DNA from 3 places in the Cryobacterium sp. TMT1-62 genome. Region 3 is predicted to be linked to each of the others. Evidence: predicted binding sites of a transcription regulator. Region 3 holds the regulator's gene; each other region holds the start of a gene.
What was found. The regulator LexA, encoded in region 3, represses DNA repair genes until DNA is damaged. The targets are predictions, from matches to a motif close to TCGAACANNTGTTCGA.
Positions count from the first base shown of each region.

Region 1: the regulator LexA is predicted to act here: its motif matches at 1,749-1,764, upstream of E3T34_RS00625 (DUF222 domain-containing protein).
Region 2: the regulator LexA is predicted to act here: its motif matches at 4,754-4,769, upstream of E3T34_RS13135 (DUF222 domain-containing protein).

Region 1 is NZ_SOGZ01000002.1:115,047-121,973, forward strand. Features, by position in the region: gene E3T34_RS00615 (DinB family protein) at 1-370, opposite strand, end outside; gene E3T34_RS00620 (hypothetical protein) at 507-974, opposite strand; gene E3T34_RS00625 (DUF222 domain-containing protein) at 981-1,685, opposite strand; partial or broken gene E3T34_RS16830 (DapH/DapD/GlmU-related protein) at 1,814-1,963, opposite strand; tRNA gene E3T34_RS00635 (tRNA-Lys) at 2,423-2,498, opposite strand; gene E3T34_RS00640 (inositol monophosphatase family protein) at 2,622-3,476, shown strand; gene E3T34_RS00645 (septum formation family protein) at 3,480-4,031, shown strand; gene E3T34_RS00650 (Rrf2 family transcriptional regulator) at 4,054-4,518, shown strand; gene E3T34_RS00655 (globin domain-containing protein) at 4,590-5,753, shown strand; gene E3T34_RS00660 (SulP family inorganic anion transporter) at 5,778-6,927, opposite strand, start outside.
Region 2 is NZ_SOGZ01000045.1:38,542-45,468, reverse strand. Features, by position in the region: gene E3T34_RS13165 (DUF1294 domain-containing protein) at 1-319, shown strand, start outside; gene E3T34_RS13160 (hypothetical protein) at 722-1,669, shown strand; gene E3T34_RS13155 (GntR family transcriptional regulator) at 1,666-2,022, shown strand; gene E3T34_RS13150 (hypothetical protein) at 2,083-2,436, opposite strand; gene E3T34_RS13145 (hypothetical protein) at 2,846-3,520, opposite strand; gene E3T34_RS13140 (GYD domain-containing protein) at 4,236-4,469, opposite strand; gene E3T34_RS13135 (DUF222 domain-containing protein) at 4,789-6,354, shown strand.
Region 3 is NZ_SOGZ01000015.1:28,414-35,340, reverse strand. Features, by position in the region: gene metE (5-methyltetrahydropteroyltriglutamate--homocysteine S-methyltransferase) at 1-2,097, shown strand, start outside; gene lexA (transcriptional repressor LexA) at 2,291-2,995, opposite strand; gene E3T34_RS03495 (LysM peptidoglycan-binding domain-containing protein) at 3,279-3,635, shown strand; gene E3T34_RS03490 (histidinol-phosphate transaminase) at 3,685-4,764, shown strand; gene hisB (imidazoleglycerol-phosphate dehydratase HisB) at 4,791-5,414, shown strand; gene hisH (imidazole glycerol phosphate synthase subunit HisH) at 5,411-6,043, shown strand; gene priA (bifunctional 1-(5-phosphoribosyl)-5-((5-phosphoribosylamino)methylideneamino)imidazole-4-carboxamide isomerase/phosphoribosylanthranilate isomerase PriA) at 6,101-6,847, shown strand; gene E3T34_RS03470 (SseB family protein) at 6,831-6,927, shown strand, end outside.

The DNA.
Region 1 (6,927 bases), on a different contig from region 3:
CCGTGGTGAGAGTGGGCAGCCAGGCGATGGTGCGGGCGTGCACCGCGTCGAGATAGCCGGCCAGAACGGATGCGCCGGCGCGCACCTGCCCAACCTCCTCGGCGGTTTGGCCGTAGCCGGTGGCCGCCCGCGCGAAGGGAAACGCGAACCTGTCGGCCCAGCCGGCGCTGTCCCAGAGCTGGTCCTCGTTCATCAGCTCGGCCAGGTGGTCATCCTGCACCCGGGTCAGGTGCCAGATCAACCACGCGATGCTGTTCGCCTCCGGGTCGGGCCGGAAGGTCAGCAGCTCTTCGTCGGCATCCACGAGCACGACATGCACGATGCTCCGGACACGTGCGTAGGCCTCGGCGATCAGGTAGCTCGACAGCATCGGTTCTCCTTACGCCGAGTGCCTCGTCAGTGCCTCGGTTGGTGGCCCCGATGTGTCCCGCGTCGGAGCCAGAGTAGCCCCGGCTTGCTACCTGGCGGTGGTCGAGCCTGTCGAGGCCCACCGCCCAGCAGCTGGATTACGGTTGCGCCCGTTTGCTCGGGAGTGCGATCAGGGTTTGTTCGGGGTCGACTCCGACCGGCGGCCGGAGCCAGTAGTCGTTACCGGTGCGGATGATGCTCCAGTGCTGATTATGCAACAGCAGGTGGTGCGGGTGGCAGAGCAGTACCCCGTCGGCGGGGTCGGTGTAGCCGTTGTCTTTCACCCATTCGTTAATGTGGTGGGCCTCGCTCCAGGCTGGTGATTTGTCGCAGTCGACCCAGCGGCATCCGCCGTCGCGAACGCCCATTGCGGCCCGCTGGGCTTCGGTGAAGAGGCGTTCGTCGCGGCCGACGTTGATGATGTCGCCGGATTCACTGAACTGGATGCCGCGGGTTCCGGTGTCGCAGAGGAGCCGGTCGATGGTGTCCTGCGAGATCGGGACCGGGTTTCCCTCGATCTGCCCTGCCTGACCCGCCTGACCCGTTTCGAGGGCCGTTCCGGCCACGATCACTCAAACCGACGGGCGGCGGCCACCGAACACCCGCCCCTGGTCGGCCTCACCGGCGATCTTCAGCAGCTGCACGAAGGCATCCGCGGCGATCTGATCCGTGCTGCGCGAGTCATCCTGCAGGCGTTTCGCCCACGCCGCCTTCTCCTTGTCGACGAAACGCACGCCTCCGCGGCGAGGGTCGGTGACCGAATCGAAGACGGAGAGCACGAATTCGCCGTCTTCGGGAGCGAAGAGCCCATTCAGGCGCACCTTGCCGTTTCCCAGCCGGTACACCTTCAGGAACCGGTCGTCGTAGGCCTGCTTCTCCCGAGCGGCAATGCCGGCTTCGTCGAGGCGGTCGCGCATTCGTCTCGCGAGTTTGAAGACGTGGTCCGCGTTCAGAGTTGAGGCCATCATCGAGCCGACCGCGACGAGCTTGAACGCGTCGTTCTTCGTCGAGCCGGTCACCTTCTGGATCAACGCCTGAGGCGAGAGGAACCCCTGCTGCGCGGCCAGACCGGAGTGGCCCGGTTCCAGCCGCGAACGCCGGGCGATGGTCGCCGCCATCCGCGCCGAACGGGTGTCGAGGAGGCGGCGAGCAGCCGCGATCGGCCTCTGACCGGCCAGCACCTCAGCATCGGCGAGGGCCTTATTTTCGGCGAAAACGGAACCGAGGAGGGCGACGGCATCCGTTGCCTGCCTGAGGTCATCCGCGGTGGTTGTCATGTTTCGAAACTAGCAAACATGACATACAGAGTTGAGAGTCTGTCACTTATCTATGGAAGTTTCTAGAAGTCATGTTCGAGGCCTGCGCGGCCACTCCACCCTCTTCCGGTCGGCTAGCCCTCCAGCGACCTGATCAGACGAGCCGGCACGCCACCATGGACGGTGTTGGGCTCGACGTCCTTGGTCACTACACTGCCGGCAGCCACGATTGCCCCGTTGCCGATCGTGACACCGGGCAGGATTGTGGCGAAAGCACCGATCCACGCGCCGTCGCCGACATGGATCGGCTTGGTTACCAGTGGGCCGACTCGGAACTCGCTGGGTCCGATCTCATGCGTACTTGTGACGAAGCGGACGCCCTGGGCCACAGCCGCGCGCCCAATGACCACACGCTCATTTCCGTCGAAGTAGCAGCCCTCATTCACGAACGCGCCGGGTTTTAGAACGACCATTCTGGAGCCAAAGGTGACCCCCTTCAGCACTCTGGAACTTCTGACGTTCATTCCGGCGAGGTGGAGCAGCCGAGACCGATGCGCTCCATTGACGATCAGCGGTGTAGCCAGGAGCCAATTAACGATGATGTCGTGCCAAATTCGCACCGCGTGGGGTCTGTCTTTGGTGGCTCGTGCAGCTCTGATTTTTTCCGCCTGACGATGAAGGTGCTGTTGACTGGATATCAGGCTACCGGGTACAGAAAAGGCCAAGCCTCGTTTGGAACGAGCCTGGCCTTTTTCTGATGGTGCACCCCCCCGGACTTGAACCGGGAACCCACTGATTAAGAGTCAGTTGCTCTGCCAATTGAGCTAGAGGTGCGTGTTTCTCTACTCTCCGACCCAGGGTGACCCGAACCGACTCTAGATACTAACAGCACGATTACCTTCGGCGCCAATCGCGGTACAAACCGGAGAGTCGCGCCAAAATTACTAGTCTTGGTCTGTGACCCAGCCCCAGAAGTACTCCCTCGATGACGACCTCCAGCTCGCGACCGAGCTCGCCGATCTGGCCGACGCGATCTCGCGCGACCGGTTCACCGCGATGGACCTCGTCGTGACGACCAAACCCGACCGCACCCCGGTGACGGATGCCGACCAGGCCGTGGAGCGCGCGATCCGGACCGCCCTGGCCGAGCGGCGCCCGGCCGACGGCATCCTCGGTGAGGAATTCGGCACCGAGGGCACCAGCGTGCGGCAATGGATCATCGATCCGATCGACGGCACAGCCGGTTTCCTGCGCGGCATCCCGATCTGGGGCACTCTGATCGCCCTCGCCGTCGATGGCGATCCGGTGGTGGGGATGGCGAGCTCCCCAGCCCTCGGCAAGCGTTGGTGGGCGCGCACCGGCGGCGGCGCCTGGATGACCGACGAGCGCACGCCGGGCGCCGACCCCGTGCGCCTGGCCGTGTCCGGCGTGGCCAAGCTCGCCGACGCCTCGCTCAGCTACAACAGCATCCAGCAGTGGGACCAGACCGGGCACCTCGACGAGCTGATCACACTGTCCCGCCAGGTCTGGCGCACCCGCGCCTACGGCGACATGTGGTCGTACATGCTCCTCGCCGAGGGTCTGCTCGACATCGTCGCGGAACACGACCTGCAGCCCTACGATCTCGCGGCCCTGGCCCCGATCGTGCAGGAGGCCGGTGGCCGGTTCTCCTCCGCCGACGGCCGGCCCGGCCCCTGGCACGGCAGCGCTCTGGCCACCAACAGCCTGCTGCACGAGCCGGCTCTGCGGGCCCTCGGCTCAGCGACCACCACCACGGATGCACCCGCGTCCCCGAGCGCGCCGACCCGCTAACCGATGATCCCGCCGCGCACGCACCCCGGAACCCTGACCCTGCTGATCGCTGCGGCCAGCGTCCTGACCGCCAGCCTCACCGGCTGCAGCGTGATCGGCGACATGCTGCCGACGCCGGTCCGCAACGTGGCTGCCGTGCCGGCATCCGCTCTCGGAGAGGTCACCGCTGTGGCCGACCTTCTCGTCGGAGACTGCCTGCGTGAGGTTTCGGAGGGACTGGACGTGAACGCATCGATCGTTCCGCGGGTTTCATGCGACGAGAGCCACGAGTTCGAGGTATTCGCCCGGTTCCCGGTGCCGGGCGACGCCTTCCCCGGCGACAACGCCGTGACCGCAGTGGCGGAAACCGGCTGCGGTTCCCTGTTCGAGGACTTCGTGCTGCTCGAGTACCGGGCATCGAGTCTGGATTTCGCCTACCTCACCCCCACGGCGCAGAGCTGGGCCGACGCCGACGTCCTGGCCAGCCCGAACGGCCCGGGCAGCCGCGACGTCTCGTGCCTGATCACCGACCCGGCCGGCGCCGTGACCGGCACCCTGGCCGGCGCATCGCGCTGACCCGCGGCCATACTGTTGACCCATGAGGATCAATGCCTTCTCGGATGTCTCCCTGCGAGCGCTCATGTTCCTGGCGACGCTCCCCGACGGCGAGCTTCAGACCTCGCGGGTCATCGCCGAGGCGGTGGCCACCCCGTACAGCCATGTCAGCAAGGCCGTCATGCGACTCCGCGAGCTGGGACTCGTGGAGTCACTGCGCGGCCGTACCGGCGGAGTGAGGATCAGCCCGGTCGGGCGAACGGCCACCGTGGGCTGGCTGCTGCGCCAACTCGACACCCGCGACGATGTCGCCGACTGTGAGACGCCCCACGGTGACTGTCCGCTCAGTGGCGGCTGTGGACTCCGCGGGGGGCTCCGACGAGCACGGGAGGCGTTCTACGCCGAACTCGACGACCTTGTGATCGCGGCTCTCCCCCATATCGGCTTCCCCGCTCCCGTTGTCCTCACGCTGGCACCCCTGCCGCCGCGCCGCGCCGATCGGGGGTAATGGGATACAACCCGATATTAAGCATTTGAAATGATACTTTTGGGTACGTCCCTCAATTGCTTGGAGTTTGCATGCTATCCACCCAGTCACTGCCCCTCATCAAAGCGACTCTGCCCCTGGTGGGCGAGCGCATGCCCGAGATCGCGAAGAACTTTTACGGCCGGATGCTGACCGCTCACCCCGACCTCTTCGACGGCCTCTTCAGCCGCTCCAACCAGAAAAACGGCTCGCAGCAGCAGGCCCTGGCCGGAAGTATCGCCGTCTTCGCGACCTACCTGGTGCAGAACCCCGACACCACGCCGGAGGCCATGCTCTCCCGCATCGCCCACAAGCACATCTCCCTCTCCATTGCGCCCGAGCAGTACGACATCGTCTACAAGTACCTCTTCGAGGCCATCGCCGAAGAACTCAGCGACGTCATCACGGCCGAGATCGCCGGCGCCTGGACCGAGGTCTACTGGCTGATGGCCCACGCCCTGATCAAGATGGAGAAGGGCCTTTACGCCGGTCTCGCCAGCGACAAGCCGCTCGCCCCCTGGGTCGTCGTGAAGAAGGAAGCGGCCGGCACCGACGCCGTCACATTCACCCTGGAGCCGGCCGACGACACTCCCGTGACGCCTGCCCTGCCGGGCCAGTACGTCAGCGTCACGGCCACCATGCCCGACGGCATCCGCCAGGTGCGCCAGTACTCGCTGTCGGCCGGCACGGCCACGACCCGCGTCTTCACCACCAAGCTCGACGCAGACGGCGAGGTCTCCCCCGTGCTGCACCGTGATGTGCAGGTCGGCGACACGCTCATCCTCTCCGTGCCGTGCGGCGACATCACCCTAGATCAGGGCACCGGCCCGCTGATCCTGGCCTCGGCCGGAATCGGCTGCACGCCCAGCGCATCGATCCTGCGCTCCCTGGTGGACACCGGCTCGAAGCGCGAGGTGCTCGTGCTGCATGCCGAGAGCAACCTCGAACGCTGGGCGCTGCGCGACCAGATGAGCGAAGACATCGCACTGCTGGAAGCAGCAGAGCTCGAACTCTGGCTGGAGATCCCGAGCGAGGGCCACCACGAGGGCTTCATGTCCCTTGAGAACGTGTCGATCCCGACGGATGCCTCGGTGTACCTGTGCGGTCCGCTCCCGTTCATGCGCAGCCTGCGCTCACAGGCGCTGGAGTCCGGTGTGCCGGCCGACCGCATCCACTACGAGATCTTCGGCCCTGACCTCTGGCTTGCCGGCGTCTGATCCGCGCGGAATTTCAGCGCAGCCTCAGTGCTCGTCGCCCCATTCGGTGCCCTCGAGGTCGCCGCGCAATGTGCCGGTGACCTCGTCGACCGCCTCGCCCACGGTGCCCGCGAACCGCTCCGGTGGGAACCGTCGACTGAGACCGTAGTCGCGCAGGTGGTCCTTCACCGGACCCTTCATCTCGGCGAAGATCAGCGTGATCCCGCGTGAGGCGAGGAAATCGTCGAGTTCCAGAAGTTCTTCCACGGCGGTCGTGTCGATCTCTGTGATCGGCTCGGCCGCCAGGATGACCGTGTGCACGTCACTCCCTGCCTCGGTGACGACGCGACGCACGAAGTCGTCGAAAATGCCGCCGTTGGCGAAGAACAGCGGCGCGTCGAAGCGCACGATGACGATGCCGGGCAACCGCTCGCCCTCCGGATGACGGGACAGGTCGTGGTACCCGCGCAGCCCACGGATGCGCCCGAGCTCAGCCCGGTAGGGTCGCCAGGCGTGGCTCACGAATGCCCCGAGGGACAGCACGATCGCCACGCCGATGCCCTCGATCACGCCCACGACCACGACACCGAGGAACGACGCGATGGACAGCGCGGCATCCACTTTGTTCATCCGCACGAGGGCGAGGAACCCCTTCACGTCGATCAGACCGGCGGCCGCGACGATCACGACGGCAGCGATGGTCGCCGAGGGCAGGTAGCCGGTGAGTCCGGGCGCCAGCAGCATAAACACCACGATGAGTGCGGCGCCGACCACGCCCGTGAGCTGGGTTCGTGCGCCCGCGCTCTCGGCAACGGGGGTGCGCGAGGACGACGCCGAAATGGGGAAGCCGCCGAGCAGACCGCCCGCGATGTTCGAGGCGCCGATCGCCGCCATCTCCTGACTCCCGTCGACACTCTCGCCGCGGCGCGCGGCGAACGTGCGCGACAGCACGGCCGTATCGGCGAAGGCGATCAGGGCGACGCCGAGGGCGGGAAGGGCGAGCGCGGCGACATCCGCCCAGACCAGACCGCCGAGCGCCGGAGCGGGCAGTCCCTGCGGCATCGCCCCGACGACGGGTATGGTGCTGTGAAGCCCGGGTACGGCAGTCAGCAGTGTCGCCAGCACGACGGCCACTAGCACGCCGGGGATCCGAGATCTGCCCCAGGACAGACCCACGATGATGAGCAGCGACCCG
Region 2 (6,927 bases), on a different contig from region 3:
CTACCTCGTCGTCGACGCCTACCGACCGGTCTCGATCTGGGTGGCCGCGTTCTACCTGGCCGTCAGCCTCGCCTGCTTCGTCGCCTACGCCATGGACAAGACCGCAGCGGTCGCTGCGCGCTGGCGGGTGCCGGAGAACACCCTGCTGCTGCTCGGATTCGCCGGCGGCTGGCCGGGCGCGATCGTGGCGCAGCAGGTGCTGCGGCACAAAACCAAGAAGGCCGGTTTTCGGCAGGCGTTCTGGGGCACGGTGGCCCTGAATGTGCTGGCTTTCGTCGTGATCTTCTCGCCGCTGCTGCCGGATATGCTGGCCCGCTGAACCGAGCCGAGCCGAGCCGAGCCGGGGGCGCGTGCCCGGCCGCGGGTTACTCGTTCGATGTCGAGGACGGCGACGTATTTCGTGCACAATTCCGTGGTGGGCGAACTCTATACCGTCTCCTGCCCTGACATCCTGCCGACCGGACCGCCCGACCTGAAGGCGGGCAAGGGATCGCCGACCCGGATTCCCCGGTGACGCCGGCATACCCGAGACCGTACTGGTTCACCGGCACGATCCGCGAGGTGACCGTGGACGTCAACGGCGAATCACCCCAGCTCCGGAGGTCGAGCTCCGAGCTCATATGGCGCGGCGATAGAACGGCAGCACGCCGGGATCCCTGTTGTGTATTTATGCTTGTATTGATAAGGTGATACAAAACTAAGAACACAAAAAGGGGATCTGATGCTCGGTGACGTCTGGTCCAACATGATCTTCCACGTCGCCGTGTCCACGTGGACGGTAGCCGGTCTGCTCGTGGGGTCGTGCGTGCTGCTGTGGGTCTTGACCCATGTTCCCGCCGTGCAGCGTCGGCTCGTCGCCCACGCGTCAACGGTCGCCGGGCTCGGCCTGCCGCACGCCTCGCATCCGATGGTCTTGGCGGCCCAGGTGCGGAGAGTGCGGGGCTTCTCCGGCGGCGGATTCCTCGGCGTGATCGTCTCGATTTTCCTCGTGTACTTCATCGGGGCGGACCGCAGTGGTTCGGCCACCGTGTTCCTGCTTGGCGGTTTCGTGATCGTCGGGGTGCTGGGTGGCGCGATCGCAGCCGTGGCCGGCGAGGTGGCGAGGACCGGTGAGGGTGAGCGGGTTGCCCATGGGCGGCGCACCCGCTTGGCCGATTACGTTCCGCGGTGGGAACGCGTCGGCGTTCGTGGCACCGTATTCCTCAACCTGGCGGTCGTCGGTGTGCTGGTACTGCTGCCTGTTTTTTGGAAGCTGCAGCTCTCCGTCTTCCCGCAGTCCTTCAGCGTGGCGGTCGTCGTGGCCGGGCTGGCTGTGGCGGTGCTCGCGGCCTTCGAAATCGGCGGTCGCATCGTCGTCGCGCGTCCCCAGACCATGGCGTCGGAGCAGGAGCTGGCCTGGGACGATGCGATGCGCTCGGCCGCGATCCTGGATCTGGTCGCCGCCGCGTTCCTCCTCGGTGCTTTTGGTGTCTTCTTCGGCGTTCAGGAGATCGCGATGGCGGTGCGACCGGGAATCGGTGGCGGCGTAGCCTCCGTGGAGGCGTTCAACCTGTTCGGGCTGGTCGTGCTGGGAGCGGGTGCCGCGGCATCCGTTCTCACCTCGTCACGGCGTCACTTTCGGCGAACCCTCCACGCGGATGCCGGTTCGCGCCCGGTCGGCCCGCAGTGATTCTCCGCATCGACCCGCGCTCGGCGACTCCGCCGTTCGACCAGCTGCGCGTGCAGGTCATTGCGCACATCCGGAGCGGGGCCATGGTCGCGGGAACACGCCTGCCCACGGTGCGCAGGCTCGCCGCTGACCTGGTGCTCGCGCCAAACACCGTAGCGCGTGCCTACAAGGAACTCGAGGCGGGGGGGTTCATCGAGACCCGCGGCAGGGCCGGTTCCTTCGTCAAGGCCGCACCGGACTCGGTCGAACAGCAGGCGCTCGGCGCGGCAAAGACCTATGTCGAACGGCTGCGGGAGCTGGGGGTCAGCCCGGCCGACACGGTGGCGTACGTCACCACGTTCCTGCAGAACTGAGGCCCGGCCGTTGGTGAGATCGGGTGCCGGTCGCGGCCGGTGGTCATCGGTTGCCCCGGGTCAGAACAGGTGCCGCAGGTAGCGCTCCGGGGCCTCCAGGAAGGAGCGCCAGTCGCGCACCAGGTCAAGGTCTTCCCAGGCGCACGGGCGGTAACCCCAGGGCCCGACCTCGTAGATGGCGGCGCCCGGGAGCGACGCCAGGATCGGGGAGTGCGTCAAGAGGATGACCTGGGATCCGCCCGCGTCCAGGATGTCCTGCTGGTGGCGGATCAGGGCGAGAGAACCGGTGGAGGAGAGGGCCGACTCCGGCTCGTCGAGGATCCACAAGCCCGGGTAGCGGGACCGTGTCGCGACGAGGTGGAGGAAGGATTCGCCGTGCGAGCGCTCGTGGAACGAGGGCTCGCTGACAGGCATCCGTCGTCACGTAATCGCGGAGATTTTCGGGAAACGCCGGTTCGGGGGCCATGAGCGGCGTGTCGCGAAAATCTCCGAGGTTGGTGCTGCGGGCGCACCGGATGACCCGCGGCAGCCCATGCCTCCGCACCGCTCCTGCGAGATCCCGTCCGCGCTGCTCACCGAGTGGATCGCCGCCGGGTATTCGTTCGTGGCGGAGCTGACCTGCCTGCACGACGTCGAGTACGTGGACCTGCCACCAGGCACTGGCTCCAGTTCACCAGGCCGGCCGAGCTCGGCACCGCGATTCTGGCGGGCGTAGAGCGCACCGCTTGATCGCGCGGAGCGGGCGGCCAAGACGGAAAATCCAGGTCATCGAACCGAAGGTCCATGCATCCGAGAAATCGCGCTCCCGACCGGGCCGGTGCCGTCAGCCGCCAATCCAGGCGTCCACGCTGATGTCGAACCCGGCAGCGCTGCAGGCCGCGCTGATGTCGAACCCGGCAGCGCTGCAGGCCGCGCTGACACGGGCCAGAGCCTGCCCCCACTCTGTCGACAGCGGATCGATTTGCTCGCTGGCCGACGACGGCAGCAGGCCCTTCAGGGCCTCCACCTGGTCCGCCACCGCAGAGCCGGGCACGGTGTCCACGCGGGCGCTCAGTCGCGCAACGAGCCGTGCGGCTCCCTCGAACTCCTGCTGGGTTGAGGGCTCTGCGAGCAGCGAGCCGTACGCATTGTGCATCAGCGTCACAACGTCACTCACTTGGCCGCAGGTGTCCTCCGCGTTCACGGGATCCGCAGAAGGCGATGCGGTGACGAGCGAGGCATTCGTTTGAGTGCCGACGACGAAACCGACACCCAGTGCGACAAGGATGCTGAGAACCAGGAGGGCGTTGCCGTCGCGTCCCCCGGCGGGCAGCGCAGTCTCGTCGAGTACCTCCTCGAAAAACGGTTGAAGCGAACCCTCGGACGTCCCCCCGTGCATCGTCCGGGGACCAGTCTTCCTCGGTGCCGTCGACTCACCGGGGGAGCGGGGCGGCTGGGTGTTGACCTCGAATTCGGCCGCACGGATCGCGGCGGCGATCGCGGCACGGTCGGCGGCCATCGTGGCCTGCAGCTCCCGCAGTGCGGCGGTGGCCTTCGGATCGCCGACGGAGTCGCCGTTCGCCGAGAAGACGCGCTTCTGGAGGTCGCGCAGCTGGTTTGCCGGGGACGGTGAGCCATCCGGTGCCGCCTCGGCGGGGTGAGTCGCCTACCACAGGGCGTTGAGCACGTTCGTCTCTGCCGAGTAAGCGACCCGAACCGCCGCGAGGTAGGCCGGATCGCGCTGGACCAGCGAGTACGCGTCTTCGGAGCCGTGGTCACGCACCACTGAGAGCCCCCAATCGTCGATTCGGCCAGCATCGCACAGTGCCCGTTCGTTCCCCGCACTGCTTCCCTTTCCGCGTCGCGTGCCGATTCCCCGTCCGCGTCGCCGCCAATCGGCGTCGCGCCGGAACTGCGCCGCTGCGCCCGTTGCGCGCGAGACGGTTGCCGCGGCACCGGCCCGCACGGATGCCGCAGACTGGAGTAATGGAAGAGTTCGCTTTCGACGGTGACGGCCCGGTGTGTCCGGCGTGCGGGGCCGAAATGACCCCCGACGGTGTAGACACCGCTCAGGGGCTCGAGTCCTGTCACCGATGTCCGCGCTGCAGACTGGTCGTCGTCGTTCCGGGCAACTGGGTGGAGTAGGTGTCAGCCGGTAGCCATCCGGCTCGGGGCGTCACCGCATCCGAGTGCCCATGGATGCGCCGCTAGAGCGGAAGAACACCGCTGCAGACCTACTGGCCGGGAGCCCGATACGCCGGCGTTTTCTTGGCGGCGTCGAACGGCTCCGGAACCTCGATGACCCCCAGAACGCCGGTCTCCCCGAAGGCGTAGTAGAAACTCTCGACCGACCCACCCACCGATTTGAGGGCTGCGACCAGCGCCTCCCGACGGCCGGTGCCGCCTTCGCGCATGAGGCCCCTGATGCCCTCGCCCACGTAGTTCGCTCCAAATAGATACTTGCTCATGGTCAGTCCCGTCCTGTGATGTGCAGGACGCGGACATCCGGAGCAATGCCCGAGACCTGTGTGCGGCAACCCGCCGAGGCACGGCAACGACGCTCGGTCCCCGAAGTGGGGCTGCGACACATGGTAGGCCCGCCTGTTCCCGGGGGCAACGGTGCGGCCGCCCAGCCTCAGAGGGCTTTCGACCCGGTGGTCGAGCTGGGCGAGACCCGAAGCGATGCTCCCAAGATTGACAGACAGGACTTCGAAACTCAATCCTCAAAAATCCTCAATTATCTGAGAAACACTCGACTATGTGTTCGTAATGAGGTATCCTCGTAACATGACCGACCTCGCGGAAGACCTCAGGCAGGCGGCCGATGCCGTGGCCCTGCTGGGCTCGTCATGCGCTGACTTCTCGGCCCTTCCTGATGCCGAGGTGTTGGCCGGTCAGAAGCGAATCGCTTCGATCCGCCGTCTCGTCGATACCTATGCTGCCTGGATGGCGGCGACCATCGCCGAACGTTCCCGACCGGAGCTCGGGCACTCGGGTTTGGCGGCGCAGCAGGGGTACCTCTCGCCGGAGGCCCTGATTCAGAACTCGACCGGCTCGTCCAAGGGCGACGCCTACAAGCTGGTCGCAGTCGGCACCATGATGGCCGATGCCGAGGCGGCCGACAGGCTCGTCGAGGCGGCGCTCTCGACGCCCGACGCGGATGCCGCCGAGGTCGCCGAGGTCGAGGCGAAGGTGCCGTGGCAGGCGCCGATCGCCCGGGCCGTCACCGCCGGCACGCTCTCGGTTGACGCGGCCGAGTCGATCCGCGCGGGGCTCGGCCAAATCGATGCCTCGGTCACCGCCGAGAAGCTCGCGGTGGCGCTGGAAGCGCTCCTGGCGGAGGTGTCGTCGCTGAATGCCGATCAGGTGTTCAAGCAGGCGAGACGGATGCGCGACCGGCTCGATGAGGCCGGCATTGCCGCCCGCGAGAAGCAGGCCCACGACGACCGCTACCTGCGGGTCTACCGGCTGGGCAACGGCACCGTACGACTCAGCGGGCTGTTCGCGCCCGAAGACGGCGAGTTCGTGCTCTCCACCTTCGACTCGATCACGGGCCCGCGCCGCGGCGGGGTGCGATTCGTGGACGCAGAGCGGGCAGCCTGGGCAAAGAAGATGCAAGACGACCTCCGCACGACCGAACAGATCGCCGCGGACTCCCTCGTGCAGCTGCTCAAAATCGCCGGCGAGGCCGACCCGGGCCGGGTCTTCGGCGGACGCCGACCCTCGGTGCGCGTGATCGTGACCGAGAAGGCGCTGAAAGGTGGCCAGGCCGGTCAGACCGGTGAGACCGGGCAGCCGGGCCAGACCGGGCCGGCGCCGACGACCGTCCAGACTGAAACGGGCGAATCTGGGCCCGTCGAACCCGTCGAACCCGTCGAACCCGTCGAACCCGTCGAACCCGTCGAACCCGCCGAAGGGGCCGCTCATGGGCAGCTCGAGGGCAACCCGGTCCCCATCTCGCAGGAAACCATCGACCGGCTGCTCTGCGACACCGGCACCCGCGGCATCAAAGTCGACGACAACGGCCAGATCATCAACGTCGGCCGCGACGAACGACTCTTCACCGAGAAACAGCGCGCCGCAATGGCAGTACGCGACGGCGGATGCCTCTGGATCGACTGTGAGAAACCGCCAGCGTGGGCAGAAGCGCATCACATCAACGAGTGGCTCAAAAACAACGGATGTACGGACCTTGCCGACGGGGTACTCCTCTGCCATCCCCACCATCTGCTGCTGCACAACCAGCACTGGACGATCAGCCGCACCGGAACGCAGTACTGGCTTAGGCCACCGATCGAGGTAGACCCCAAGCAGACGCTGGTGGCGTTGCCGAGCAAGAGGGCAGCGCTGTAGCGCTTGGTCTCGACGGGCTCGATCCGCGTCGCGGGAACCTCGAGTGGGTTCCTAACCGGGTCTCGACGGGCTCGACCCGCGTCGCGGGCAGGGGCGGGTCAAGGGGCGGGGCAGTTGCTCCCAAACCGGCACAGGCGATCGACCGCGACGCGGGATGAGCGTGGGTTCCGCGACTTCTCAGGGAGCGGTCCGTGGTTCCCGAGCGAGCGTTCCGGGACTCCCGTGTCTTCTCGTCACTGGCTGAGCAGCAACTCTCTCCCGAACGAATTCGACGGAGATTCTGCCCGAAACTGCCCCAGGAAACCCAAAAATGTGGTTTCAGACCAGAATCTCCGTCGAATCGGTCCACCACCGGGCCCGCAGCTTCAGAGGCGGTAGCGGTATTCTCCGCGTTGCACGCGATTCCGGAGGGGCCGGGGCACGGCAACCACGCTGCTTCCGGATTCGAACGGGGGGAAGGTCTTGGTGGCAGCCGTCCCCGGCCATCGTCTGTAAGTACCGCGGTCTCGAGTCGTTGCGGTGGGGCTCCGACGACGTGCTCCCAGACCCGACCGACCGCCGCGGGCGCCGACG
Region 3 (6,927 bases):
GATGCCCTGTGCACGGTGGGCGCCGTCCCCGCCCGGTTCGCGCATCTGCGGGGCGCGGACGGCCACCTCGACCTGGCCGGCTACTTCACCCTCGCCCGCGGCGAAGGGGAGAATCCGCCGCTGGAGATGACCAAATGGTTCGACACCAACTACCACTACCTGGTGCCGGAGATCGGCCCCGAGACCGAGTTCACCCTCGCCGGCACCCGCCTGGTGCGCGAGTTCGAGGAGGCGAAGGCGGCCGGATTCCTGACCCGGCCCGTCATCGTCGGCCCGGTCACCTTCCTGCTGCTGAGCAAGCCCAGCGACGAGGCCCCGGCCGGATTCAGTCCGCTTGACCGCCTCGACGACCTTGTGCCGGTCTACGCCGCCCTCCTGCAGCGGCTGCGCGCCGCTGGAGCCGAATGGGTGCAGCTCGACGAGCCTGCCCTGGTCAGCGAGAGCATCGACATCCCGAGAACGGATGCCCTCGCCGGCCTCCGCTTCGCCTACAACACCCTCGGCGCCCTCGCCGAGCGTCCCGCCCTGTTTGTCGCCGCGCCGTACGGCAGCCTCGACGACGCCCTACCCGTTCTTGCCATCACCCCGGTGGAAGCCATCGGGCTTGACCTCGTGCGGGGAAGCGTGCCGGCGGAGACCCCCGGACTAAACACGACCACTCTCGTGGCCGGCGTCATTGACGGCCACAATATCTGGCGCGGCGACCTGGCCGCCGCCTTCGACACGGCGGCCGGCCTGGTCCGCCTCTCGCCGCGGATCTCGGTTTCCACCTCAACCTCGCTGCTGCACGTTCCCCACGACGTCGACGACGAATCGGCGCTGGACGACGACCTGAAGACCTGGCTGGCCTTTGCGGATCAGAAGGTCGCGCAGGTTGCCACACTCGCCCGCGGCCTCAGTCTGGGTCGCCGTGCCATCGAGATCGACCTCTCTGCGGCCTCCGCGGCCCTCGACGCGCGGGGGGTGGCTCCCGGAGTCCACGATGGCGCCGTTCGGGTGCGCGCCGACGCGCTCGCTCCGGGCGACTTCACCCGGGGCGCCTACGCAGCCCGAGTGGCAGCCCAGGAGATGGCCCTCGGGCTGCCGTTCCTGCCGACGACCACGATCGGATCCTTCCCGCAGACCGGGGACATCCGTCGGGCCAGGGCGCAGCTGGTACGGGGGGTGCTGAGCACCGCGGACTACCGGGACCTGATGCGCGCCGAAATCCGCCGGGTCGTCTCGCTGCAGGAAGACATCGGCCTCGACGTGATCGTGCACGGGGAGCCGGAACGCAACGACATGGTGCAGTACTTCGCCGAGAACCTGGACGGCTTCGCGGTCACCGAGAACGGCTGGGTGCAGTCCTATGGCAGCCGGTGCGTGCGCCCGTCGATCCTCTGGGGTGACGTGTCCCGGCCGCGGCCCATCACGGTCGAGTGGTCGGCGTTCACGCAGGGGCTGACGCCCAAGCCCGTCAAGGGGATGCTCACCGGTCCGGTCACGATCCTCGCGTGGTCGTTCGTGCGCGACGACCAGCCGCTGGGCGAGACGGCCAGGCAGGTGGCCCTGGCCCTCCGGGACGAGATCGCCGACCTGGAGTCGGCCGGCATTCAGATCGTCCAGGTCGACGAGCCCGCGCTGCGGGAGCTGCTGCCGTTGAAGCAGAAGGACCAGGCGGAATACCTCGACTGGTCGGTGGGGTCCTTCCGCCTGGCGACGGCCGGTGCGGCCGCGGCCACCCAGATCCACACCCACCTCTGCTACTCGGAGTTCGGGGTGGTCATCGACGCGATCCGCAACCTGGACGCCGATGTGACCAGCATCGAGGCGGCACGCTCTCGCATGGAGGTGGTGGGCGATATCCGGTCCCAGGGCTTCGACCACGGTATCGGCCCGGGAGTGTGGGACATCCACTCGCCGCGTGTGCCGAGCGTGTCTGAACTCACCGACCTGCTCGAGCGCGCCGCGGCGGCCATCCCGGCCACCCGGCTCTGGGTGAACCCCGACTGCGGCCTCAAAACCCGCGGCTACACCGAAACCGTCCAGTCCCTGCACAACATGCTCGCCGCCACCCGCATCCTCCGCGCCCGCCTGACCTCCTCCGTCTCCTCCTGACCCCGCCTCCACCCACACAAAAGCCGGGCACGACACCAAGAACAGTGTTCGTGCCCGGCCCACAAGACCCGGCTCACAAGACCCGACCGAAATAACCATGGTGACTCAACACTCGCGCGTCTCCACGACGCTGGTCGAAACCGTCGAGACCAAGAGTCCGCCTGAAATGCTGATGTGCTTGAGTGCTGATGCCCTAAACCGACCGCAGCACTGCCACAACCTTCCCCAGAATCTCGGCGTGATCGCCGACGATGGGTTCGAAGTTGGTGTTGCGGGGCAGTAGCCAGGTGTGCCCGTCGCGCTGGCGGAAGACCTTGACGGTTGCCTCGTTGTCGAGCATGGCTGCAACGATTTCACCGTTTTCGGCGGTCTTCTGCTGCCGCACGACGACCCAGTCTCCGTCCATTATGGCGGCGTCGATCATCGATTCGCCCGACACCTTGAGCATGAACAGATCGCCCTTGCCCACCAGCTGGCGGGGTAGCGGGAAAATCTCGTCGATCTGCTGTTCGGCGGTGATCGGGATGCCGGCGGCGATGCGACCGACGAGCGGAACCATGGCGGCGTCGCCGACCTGCACTCCGGTGTGGAAACTTTCCGAGGCTCCGGCCGTCGTGTCTTCGGGCGACTGCGGAATCTCGATGAGCACCTCCAGTGCTCGGGGACGGTTCGGGTCTCGGCGGAGGTAACCGCTCAGTTCCAGCTGGTTGAGCTGGTGGGTGACGCTCGACAGTGACGACAGGCCGACGGCGTCGCCGATCTCGCGCATGCTCGGCGGATAGCCGCGTTGGCTGACCGAGCGCTGGATGACGTCGAGGATGGCGAGCTGCTTCTCGCTGAGGCTCTTGCGCCGTCTGGTGCCGCCCTTGTCGCGGGGACCGCTGGTGTTCTGTGCCACGTTCGTCGCTCCTCGTTTTGATTGATGCGCTGGCAGCAAGCAGCGAATGCCGCCGATTCACGCGAATGTCGGGGGTGCCTGATTGAGTGTCAATCAACAATCGAAACTGTATCCGCGTTGAGCTCATTAAACAAACATGTATTCGAGTGGGTCGGAATAAATATTTCAGAAACTACCGAATAAGGCTTGATTGTTCGAATAATCGAATATACATTCGGAACATAAGTTCGCATCCGGCTCTCCCGGCCGAGAGTCGGATGCGTCTTCTCACAGGAGGTATCACATGAGCACTGCACTTGAACGAGGCGCCCCCATCGCGACCGGACGCACCCGGCTCCGACTCACCCGGCGCGGTCGCGTCGTTTTCACGTCCCTGGCTGCCTTTCCGCTCGTGGCCGTGGCCCTGGCCGTCGCCCTCAACGGAGGCATCGCCGCCGCCGAGAACTCGACCGTCGCTCACGTGGCCTCGGCCTTCGACTACGTCACCATCAAGTCGGGGCAGTCGCTCTGGCAACTTGCCGAGACAATCGCGCCCACGTCCGATCCGCGCGAGGTGATCGCCGAGATTGTGAGCCTCAATCAGCTGCCGTCCGACAGCGTGCAGCCCGGTCAGCGGCTGGCGCTTCCGAACGACCTGTGAACTACCCGCGGCGAGCCCCCGCCGGTCTCACCCCGGTAATATTGGGGGAGTGACCAGTCTCAACGATCTGCCCCTTCGCGATAATCTGCGCGGACTCACTCCCTATGGGGCGCCGCAGTTGCACGTGCCGGTGGCTCTCAACGTGAACGAGAACACCCACGGCATCCCGGCTGAGGTGGCGCAGGACATCGTGGCGGCGTTGGCCGTGGCGGTCACGACCGTGAACCGATACCCCGATCGGGAGTTCACCGAGCTGCGGGATTCCCTCGCCCGTTATCTCGGTCACGGCCTCACCCGAAAGAACATCTGGGCCGCCAACGGTTCCAACGAGGTTCTTCAGCAGGTGCTGCAGGCCTTCGGCGGCCCGGGTCGGTCCGTGCTCGGCTTCGCGCCGACCTACTCCATGTACCCTCTGCTGGCCTCCGGCACCGGCACCCGCTGGATCGCGGGCGGTCGTGACGCAAAGTTCGAACTCTCCCCGGCCACGGCGCTCGAGTGGGTCGACCGGGTTGCCCCTGACCTCGTCTTCCTCTGCTCGCCGAACAACCCCACCGGCACGCCCCTGTCCCTGGAAACGATCGCGGCCGTCTACGATGCGAGCGACGGCATCGTTGTCGTCGACGAGGCGTACGCCGAGTTCGGGACGGATGACGCGCCAACCGCCCTGAGCCTGCTTCCCGGCCGGGAGCGCCTGCTGGTGTCCCGCACCATGAGCAAGGCGTTCGCCTTCGCCGGTGTGCGCGTCGGCTATCTGGCCGCCGATCCCGCCGTGACGGATGCCCTCCGCCTGGTTCGTCTGCCCTACCACCTGTCCGCGCTCACCCAGGCTGCCGCGGTCGCCGCGCTCGTCCACACGCCCGCGATGCTTGCCATGGTCGACGACATCCGCGGGCAGCGGGACCGCATCGTGAGCGAACTGGCCCGGCTTGGCTACACTCCGCTGCGCAGTGCGAGCAACTTCGTGCTGTTCGGCGGCGTTGAGGACCCTCGGGCCACCTTCGAGGCGCTGCTGGCGGAAGGCATCCTTGTGCGCGACGTCGGCATCCCGGGCCACCTGCGGGTCAGCGCCGGCACCGAGGCCGAGACCACGGCGTTCCTCGACGCCCTCGAGGCGCTTGGGCGGCCGTGAACGGCGCGGGCCAATAAACTAGTCGTATGAGCTTCTCTTTCGCGACCACCTCGCCCCGTTTCGCCCACCTGCAGCGCGAGACCAGCGAGTCGAGCATCGACCTGTCGCTCAATCTCGATGGCACCGGTGAGTCGGACATCCAGACGTCGGTCCCGTTCTTCGATCACCTGCTCACGGCCTTCGCGAAACACTCGTTGACCGACCTCACCGTGCGCGCCCGCGGCGATATCGAGATCGATGTGCACCACACGGTCGAGGACGTCGGCATCTTGCTCGGCCAGGCGATCAAGCAGGCTCTCGGGGACAAATCCGGCATCTCCCGCTACGGTGACGCCGTCGTGCCGCTCGACGAGGCCCTCGTACAGGCCGTCGTCGACATTTCCGGGCGCCCCTACCTCGTGCACCAGGGCGAGCCGGCCGGTTTCGAGTTCCACCTGATCGGCGGCCACTTCACCGGCTCCATGGTGCGCCACGTGTTTGAGGCTATCGCCTTCAACGGCGGCCTCACGGTGCACGTCACCGTGCAGGGCGGCCGCGACCCGCACCACATCGCCGAAGCCGAATTCAAGGCGTTCGCCCGCGCGTTCCGCCAGGCGAAGGCGCTCGACCCGCTGGTGTCCGGCGTCCCCTCGACCAAGGGTGCGCTGTGACCAGCGTCGTTGTCTTCGACTACGGCACCGGAAACGTGCACTCCGCCGTCAAGGCACTCGAACTCGCCGGGGCCGAGGTGACGCTGACCGGCGACCGCCGTCAGGCGCTTGAGGCCGACGGGCTCGTCGTGCCCGGCGTGGGCGCGTTCAGCGCCGTCATGCAGGCTCTGAAGGCGGTGCACGGCGACGAGATCATCGACCGCCGGATCGCGGGCGGACGCCCGGTGCTGGGCATCTGCGTGGGCATGCAGATCATGTTCGAGCACGGCGTCGAACGCGGCGTGGACACGGAGGGGCTGGGCGAATGGCCCGGCACCGTGACGCAGCTGACGGCGCCGGTGCTGCCGCACATGGGCTGGGACACGGTCACGCCGGGGGAGGGCTCGACGCTGTTCCATGGCCTCGAGCAGGAGCGCTTCTACTTCGTGCACTCCTACGCCGCCCAGGAATGGTCCCTCGACGTCATGCCGCCGTTCCCGAAACCGATTCTCACCTGGTCCGAGCACGGACAACCTTTCCTGGCCGCCATCGAGAACGGACCGCTTACCGCCACCCAGTTCCACCCGGAGAAATCCGGTGAGGCAGGCATCCGTCTGCTCCATAACTGGCTCGGCACAGTCAAGAACTGACCTTGACTTTTCCCTGACTGACCCGGTCGCCGCGACCATTCCCAACCGAGGACACCCATGACTGTGCATACCCCTTCCCTCCGTCTCGTTCTGCTGCCCGCCGTGGATGTGGCCGACGGCAAGGCCGTTCGCTTGACCCAGGGCGAAGCCGGCACCGAGACCAACTACGGCGACCCCGTCGACGCGGCACTTGACTGGGCCCGCCAGGGCGCCGAGTGGATCCACCTCGTCGACCTCGACGCGGCCTTCGGTCGCGGCAACAACACGGATGTCATCCGCACTGTGATCCGCGAGGTCACGGGCGTGAAGATCGAGCTCTCCGGCGGGATCCGCGACGACGCGTCGCTGGACGCGGCCCTGAACGCGGGCGTCAGCCGGATCAACCTGGGCACCGCGGCACTGGAGAACCCGGAGTGGGCGGCGCAGGTCATCGCCCGGCACGGGGACGCCGTCGCCGTCGGGCTCGACGTGCGCGGAACCACCCTCGCCGCCCGCGGCTGGACCAGGGAGGGAGGGGACCTCTGGGAGGTGCTAGCCCGTCTCGAGGAGGCTGGCTGCTCGCGCTACGTCGTCACCGATGTGACCAAGGACGGCACGCTGCAAGGCCCCAACATCGACCTGCTCCGCCAGATGATGGAGCGCACTGACCGACCGGTCGTCGCCTCCGGCGGCATCTCCAGCCTCGACGACCTCCGCGCATTGCGCGAACTTGTACCGCTCGGACTCGAGGGCGCGATCGTCGGAAAAGCCCTCTACGCGGGGGCGTTCACCCTGAGCGAGGCGCTGGATGTCGCGGGCGCGTAACCTCGGCTCCACCGGCCTTCCCGGCGGACCCGGAGGGGGCGACTCCGCCGGGCAACCGTGGGAGGGACGACAGTTTGAGC